2 regions of the Metapseudomonas phytobenefica genome follow, and region 2 is predicted to be linked to the other one. Evidence: predicted binding sites of a transcription regulator. Region 2 holds the regulator's gene; the other holds the start of a gene.
The links. Region 2 encodes LexA, which represses DNA repair genes until DNA is damaged. Its sites were predicted from a motif close to CTGTNTNNNNANACAG; they were not measured.
Positions count from the first base shown of each region.

Region 1 (3,404 bases), on a different contig from region 2:
GCCGCTGTCACGGCAGGCGAGGAACGCGGCCAGGTCGGCGGTGAGACGGCGCAGGGGGAACAGCAATGCCTGGTGGGATTCCACCTCGAAGTTCAGCTCGATGCGCAGGTCGAACTCATCCGGAGGCCGATAGCACTCCAGCGCCAGGGGACGCTCGCCCAGCAGGGTGTCGAGGTGCTGCAGTACTTCGCCCGGAAAGCGCCTGGCCAGCGTCTCCCGGGGCAGCGCCAGCACCTGTTCCAGATGCCGCAGGCCCATGCGGGCGAAGGCAGTGGCGGCTTCCCGTGCCAGACCGGCGCGATCCACCGGCAGGCGCCCGAGGGCGGCACGCAGTTCATCCTGGTTCGCCACCGCCAGGCCATCGTAGGCATTGGCCAGCACCCGCGCCGCCGCCGGGTTGGGCGCCGCGACGATGCGATGGCGAAAGCCCAGGGCCGCCAGCTCCCGCCGCAAGCGGGCCTCGAAGCGCGGCCAGGGGCCGAACAGGGCGAAGCTGGATTCCACCTCCAGCAGCAGGCAGCGCGGATAGCGCAGGCTGACCTGGGAACTGAAGCGGTAGGCCCAGGCGGCCAGCAGTTGCTGCCAGTGCTCGATCCGCGCCGGGTCGTACTCCACCAGGGTGAAGTCGCGGGTCAGGGCATGGGCGGCGGTCAGCGACTGGCCGGGCCGCAGCCCCAGCGCCCTGGCGGCGGGGTTGAGGGCACGCAGCACGCGGCGCTGGGGCGTGCCCGTCACCAGCGCCAGGGGCGCTTCGGGGTCGGGGTGGACGCGCAGCACGCCATCCAGCGCCAACTGCGGCAGCAATATGCAGGCCCAGCGCATGACGGCATCACCGGGACAGGGCGATCGGCGCCGCGGGCGGCAGACCGCCCCGGCACTTGAGCACCCGCAGCTGCGCCGGCCAGCCGTCGACGGCAATGCGCAGGGCCGCCGGCGAGGGGTTCAGGGCGGCCTCCTGCGGGCGGTAGGCAAAGGCCAGGGTCTGGCCGGTTTCGGCGGCCACCTGCAGGCGGCGCAGGGCGCGATCATCGGCCTGTTGCGGCCAGCACAGCACCGCCCCGCAACTGCCGGAGCGCAGGCATTGCTCGGCCGCCCAGAGGGCATCGCGACCGCTGGCCTCCACCAGCGCCAGCCAGCGCAGGTCGACGCCGGCGGCCTGCCAGGCCTGGGGATAAGGGATATGTGGCGGCGCCACCAGTACCACGCGTTCGGCGCGGGAGGTCAGCCGTGCCAGGGTGGGCCAGAGCAGACGCAACTCGCCCAGGCCAGCGGCAGGGACGAGAATTTCGCTGAGTGCGGCCTCGGGCCAGCCGCCACCGGGCAGGACCCGGTCCAGGGCGTCGAGACCGGTGGGCTGGTCGCTGCCAGCCGCCAGCGCGCCGGGCTGTCCCTTCCAGACCCGCCGTTCGTTGAGCAGGGCATCGAGGGCTACGACGGCGCCCATCAGCCCTGCCCGTTAGCGGAAGAGAAAAACGGCAGCCCCGGGGCGGGGCTGCCGAAAGGGCCAGGAACAATCATCAAGGCCATTAGGGGAAATCCTAAGATCACTGTATTTATATACAGTAGATCGCAGAGGCCTTCTACGGTCAATTCAGAAAAGACGGAAGGCCTGCAAAAGCACGAGACTCCGCAGGCCCGCCGTCCTTCCGTCATTTCACGAAGTGATTACCCCAGCGCTCGGCCTGGCGCACCGACTGCATGCGCAAGGTCCTGGCGCCCTTCGCCTGCTCGGCGGCAGCGGCGATCTCGTCGTCGATGATCTTCGTCGACAGCGACAGCCAGCTGGTGGCGAAGGCCATGGCGTCCCCGTTGATCTCCAGGGCGTTCAGGTCGATGTTGGCGGTGTTGTCGCAGGCCTGGTGGTAGCAAGGGTCGAAGGGCTGGCCGGCAGCGCCGCCGTACTTCTGCGCCTGCTCTTCGCTCTTGATGTCTTCGGCGCCGGTGAACAGGCCGCCGAAGGGAATGCCCACCTCGAAGAACTGCGCATAGTCGGAGCGGAAGTCGATCTGGGTGCCTTCGGCAGACTCGCCACGCAGCTTGAAGTAGGCCTCGAACAGACGCTCGATGGCAGCCGAGCCGGGCGGGCCCTGCAGGCCGAAGGACGAGCCGTCGCCGTCATAGATGAAGTTGCCGAAGTTCGGCGACCCGATCATGTCGAAGTTCAGGTACGCCTTGATCTTCCTGCGTTCCTCATCGCTCAGGCTATTGACGTAGAAGGTCGAGCCCACCAGCCCGGACTCCTCCGCGCCCCACCAGGCGAAACGCACCTTGTTCTGCGGGTGCGCCTTGCGCAGCAGCACGGCCATTTCCAGCAACGCCGCGCTGCCCGAGCCGTTGTCGTTGATGCCGGGGCCCTCGAACACCGAATCCAGGTGCGCGCCGGCCATCACCACGTTCTGCGGATCGCCGCGCCGGGTTTCGGCCACCAGGTTGAAGGTCTGCGTCTTCTCACGGATCACGTCCGCCACCATGCGCACTTGCAGGCCGGGGGTCTGGGACCAGGCCACGCCGTTGTCATAGGTGGCGAACAGCGCCGGAATGCCGCCCTCGTAGGTATCGCCCAGGGTGACGTTCTCCAGGCCCTTGCGCTCCTCGGTGTTGCCCTGGTTGAAGATGATCACGCCCACCGCGCCAGCCGCCGCGGCGTTCTCCGCCTTCACCTCGAAGTTGCAGCTGCCACGCTGGATCAGGGCGATGGAGCCGCTGGGGAAACCGGCGAAGTCCTCCGCCTCGCAGCCGCTGGTGGAGGCGTTGCCGGCGCCGAGGGACAGGTCCACCGGCACCACCGGGGCGCTGACGTCGCCGGCATCGGTCTGCGACAGGTAGTTGAAGTCCTCCTCCCAGACGTATTCCACCGGTTGCGGCGTCAAAGCCTGCAGGGTGCCCGGCCCCTTGGGAAAGTAGGCGGTGAAGGGGAACGGCTGTACCCGCACTTGGTAGCCGGCGCGCTCCAGGGACTGCTTCACGTAGTCGATCGACGCCTGGTAACCCGGCAGGCCGGCAGCACGGTTGCCATCGTTGAGGGTGGCGATGTCCTGCAACTCCTGCAGGCGGTGCATCACGTTGCTCGCCTGCAAACATCGCGGCAGGCCCAGAGGCGTGCCGACCAGTACCGGTGAATTGCAGAGCGCGGGGTTGGGCTTGCCGGGAGTCCAGAATTCGCCGAAGGCTTCGCCTTCGGGCGCCGGAGCAGCAAGGGTGGACGTGGAAGCAGCGAGAATCAGGGAACCAACAACACGTCTGACGTTGTTCTTGTGGGTCATGACTTCAATCCTTTTGAAGTGGTTGTAGGCGGCCTGCCGTGGCATCGCGCCACTATCCTGTACGGCATCCTCGGGAGCAGGCCTGAGAGAACAGACTGGCGCAAGGTCATCCGGTTCTCCAGCCAACCGTAAAAAACGTGC
Region 1 covers NZ_JBHZGM010000023.1:37,498-40,901, reverse strand. Annotated here, with positions in the region: gene ACFW0B_RS18095 (Y-family DNA polymerase) at 1-822, opposite strand, end outside; gene imuA (translesion DNA synthesis-associated protein ImuA) at 830-1,444, opposite strand; gene ACFW0B_RS18085 (M28 family metallopeptidase) at 1,650-3,263, opposite strand.
Region 1: a site for LexA is predicted at 1,548-1,563, ahead of imuA (translesion DNA synthesis-associated protein ImuA). Genes of this name have one in related genera too.

Region 2 (3,404 bases):
TCCGCGCGGGAAGCATCGCTCTTCCATCTCTACGGTGCGTTGCTCGGCTTGTGCCATGAGATCGCTGGTTACTACCGTCTTCCGGAGGCCAACGCTCCGCGCGTCGAATCACTGCTGACGCAAGACGTGCTGGCGGCCGCCCCCAGCCCTGAGTTGGCCGAACTGGTGGAGCTCGCCCAGCAGAGGGAAACCTGGCTGGCTGAACTCCTTGCAGCCTATTCCGCGCTGTTCCAGCCGCCGCAGGCGCCCAGGCAGGCGAAGGTCAATCCGACCTTGCCGCTGATCACTGCCGTCAGCGTGGAAGAGGATGCGCCGCCGCTGTCGCGGGAGTGTCTTGAGTCGTGGAGGCAGAATCTCAAATCCCTCGCCTTGCGCTTCCGGGAAACGCTCAGCGAGTGCTGATTTGATCGACGGGCTAGGGCGTGCTGGCGGCTCGCTGGTACAATGTCCGCTTTCGTGGAGATATGAACCTATGCCAACGTCCTTTCTGGAAATAGTCGAATTGCCTGACGGGCGCATCATCCTGCGCCGGGCCGAGGACGAGGAAGCGTTGGTGACGCTGGATTTCTCCGCTGACGCCAAGGCGTTCCTTCAGGGGCACCATCTGGAAGTTGCCAAGGCCATGCTGAATGTTGGCGTTCAGATGGCTGGTCGTCTGGCCGAAGGTGATATGGACCATCACGAAGGTCCGCGCGTCCTGCATTGATCTCCGGAACCGGATCTTCCGCTGATTCGGTTGCCGTCTGATGTCACAGGGCCCAGGTCTTCCCAGGCCCCGACGCTCAGTCAACCCAACAGGATATTCAGGCTCTGTGCGCCACCTTGGCGTGCGGCGTGGGCCAGTCGTTGCCTGGCTTTCTGCCCCAGGCGCAACCAGCTGACGACGGTGTGGCTACGGCCCAGTCGCAGGGCCTCGCAAGCCAGTTCCAGGGCGCTTTGCTCACCGCGTGGTTGCAGGATCAGGATGCGTTCCCGATTGAGTCCGGATTCGCGCAGCCAGTCGCGGGTCAGGCCGGCGGGAGCACCGATCAGCGTCAGCCAGCGCGCGTCCTGCTCCTCGCTCAGTTCCCGCAATACCGAGGCCAGGAGGTTCCGGCAGTGCCCGGTGGCGCCGCGCAGGGATAGTTCGCTGAATGCTTCCGGCTCTTCCGGGAGCGGATCTTCGACCACATCGGTCAGCATCGGTACCACGGGATTGGCCAGGATGGCATCGTGGAACAGTGGGAGCTGGGACCGGCCAAGCGACTGCGGGAACTGCATAACGCCTCCTTTAGCGGCGGATCACGCCGACACTCAAACCTTCGATCACCAGGTCCTGTTCATCCAGGTTCACTTCTATGGGGGCGAACTCGGGGTTTTCGGCAATCAGCCAGACCTTGTCGCCTTCACGCTTGAAGCGCTTGACGGTGACTTCCTCGCCTAGGCGGGCAACCACTACCTGTCCATTGCGGGCTTCGCGGGTGCTGTGTACGGCCAGCAGGTCGCCGTCGTAGATGCCGATATCCTTCATGGACATGCCGCGAACGCGCAGCAGATAGTCGGCGCGAGGGTGGAAGAAGTCGGGGTTGATGCGGCAGGATTCTTCGATGTTCTGTTGGGCCAGGATCGGCGCGCCGGCAGCGACCCGGCCGATCACCGGAAGGCCATCGTCTTCGTTGCTGTGGCCGGGTTCGAATCCGGGGATGCGAATGCCGCGGGAGGCGCCCGGTGTCATCTCGATTGCGCCCTTGCGGGCCAGGGCCTTGAGGTGCTCTTCGGCGGCATTGGGGGACTTGAAGCCGAGTTCCTGGGCAATTTCCGCGCGGGTCGGGGGGAAGCCGTTGTCTTCAAGGCAGCGCTTGATGAATGCGAGAATCTCGGCTTGGCGTGGCGTCAGTTTCAGCATGGTGGCGCTCTGTCTTTTTATACAGTGACTGGAATTATATACAGTGATCCGACCTTGGCAACGCTTCTTTTTCAGGGAGGGTAAGGACAAGGGTCGACCAATGGTCGGGAAGATCCGCTGGCTCGATGAGTGACCACTGCGTCAGATAATGGTGGGCACGGCTTGACAAGTTGGCGGGCTGAAACGTATGTTTCAAACAAGTGTTTGTCAGGCGGAGGAGCCATGGCCCAGTCGGAAACCGTAGAACGCATTCTGGATGCTGCGGAACAGCTGTTCGCGGAGAAGGGCTTCGCCGAAACCTCGTTGCGCCTGATCACCAGCAAGGCCGGGGTCAACCTGGCAGCTGTGAACTATCACTTCGGCTCGAAGAAGGCGCTGATCCAGGCGGTCTTCTCGCGTTTCCTCGGTCCGTTCTGCCAAAGCCTCGAACGAGAGCTGGATCGCCGCCAAGCCAGGGCGGAGAGCAAGGCCAGCCTCGAAGAACTGCTGGAAATGCTCGTCGAGCAAGCCCTTGCAGTAAAGCCCCGCAGCGGTAACGACCTGTCCATCTTCATGCGTCTGCTCGGACTCGCATTCAGTCAGAGCCAGGGCCACCTGCGCAAGTACCTCGAAGAGGTGTATGGCAAGGTTTTCCGCCGCTACATGCTGCTGGTGAACGAATCCGCGCCCAAGGTGCCGCCGCTGGAGCTGTTCTGGCGCGTGCATTTCATGCTCGGCGCCGCGGCGTTCAGCATGTCGGGGATCAAGGCGCTGCGGGCGATGGCGGAAAACGACTTCGGTGTGAACACCTCCATCGAGCAGGTGATGCGGCTGATGGTGCCGTTCCTGGCCGCCGGCATGCGCGCCGAAACCGGAGTCACCGACGAAGCGTTGGCCAACGCGGTGCTCAAGCCGCGCAACAAGGCACCGGCCGCCCCCGCCAAGGCTTAAATCCACTTGGGCGCAGACTGGCTGATCGGCTAAGCTTGCGGCCCATGCAAAACCTCGATTTCCTGCATATCTCCATCGCCGACCAACAGCTCTATGGCTTCGCCAAGGGGCAGTTGGTGCTGCGCATGCCTGTTTCCACCGCCCTGAATGGCGCGGGCGAAACCAGTGGCTCCAATTGCACCCCCCGAGGATTGCACCAGATCCGTGCGCGAATTGGCGACGGCTTGCCCCTGGGGGCTGTTCTGCGTGGGCGGCGCTGGACCGGTGAGGTCTGGAACGCCGAATTGCACGAACGATTTCCCGGAAGGGACTGGATACTCACCCGCATCCTCTGGCTGAGCGGTTGCGAGCCTGGCCGCAATCGCCTCGGCCAGGTGGACAGCTTCCGCCGCTATATCTACCTGCACGGTACGCCAGATACTGAACCCATGGGGGTACCGCTATCCCATGGTTGCATTCGTCTGCGCAACGCCGACGTGCTGGAACTCTTCGATCGCGTGCCCGTCCACTGTGCGGTACGCATAGACGAAGCGCCTTGCCCGGACTGGGCTGCGGCACAACTCTCTTAAGGATTTTCCATGCAAGGTTC
Region 2 covers NZ_JBHZGM010000011.1:112,128-115,531, reverse strand. Annotated here, with positions in the region: gene ACFW0B_RS11775 (DUF6586 family protein) at 1-402, shown strand, start outside; gene ACFW0B_RS11770 (hypothetical protein) at 473-706, shown strand; gene sulA (SOS-induced cell division inhibitor SulA) at 787-1,260, opposite strand; gene lexA (transcriptional repressor LexA) at 1,271-1,885, opposite strand; gene ACFW0B_RS11755 (TetR/AcrR family transcriptional regulator) at 2,108-2,815, shown strand; gene ACFW0B_RS11750 (L,D-transpeptidase family protein) at 2,860-3,384, shown strand; gene nagZ (beta-N-acetylhexosaminidase) at 3,394-3,404, shown strand, end outside.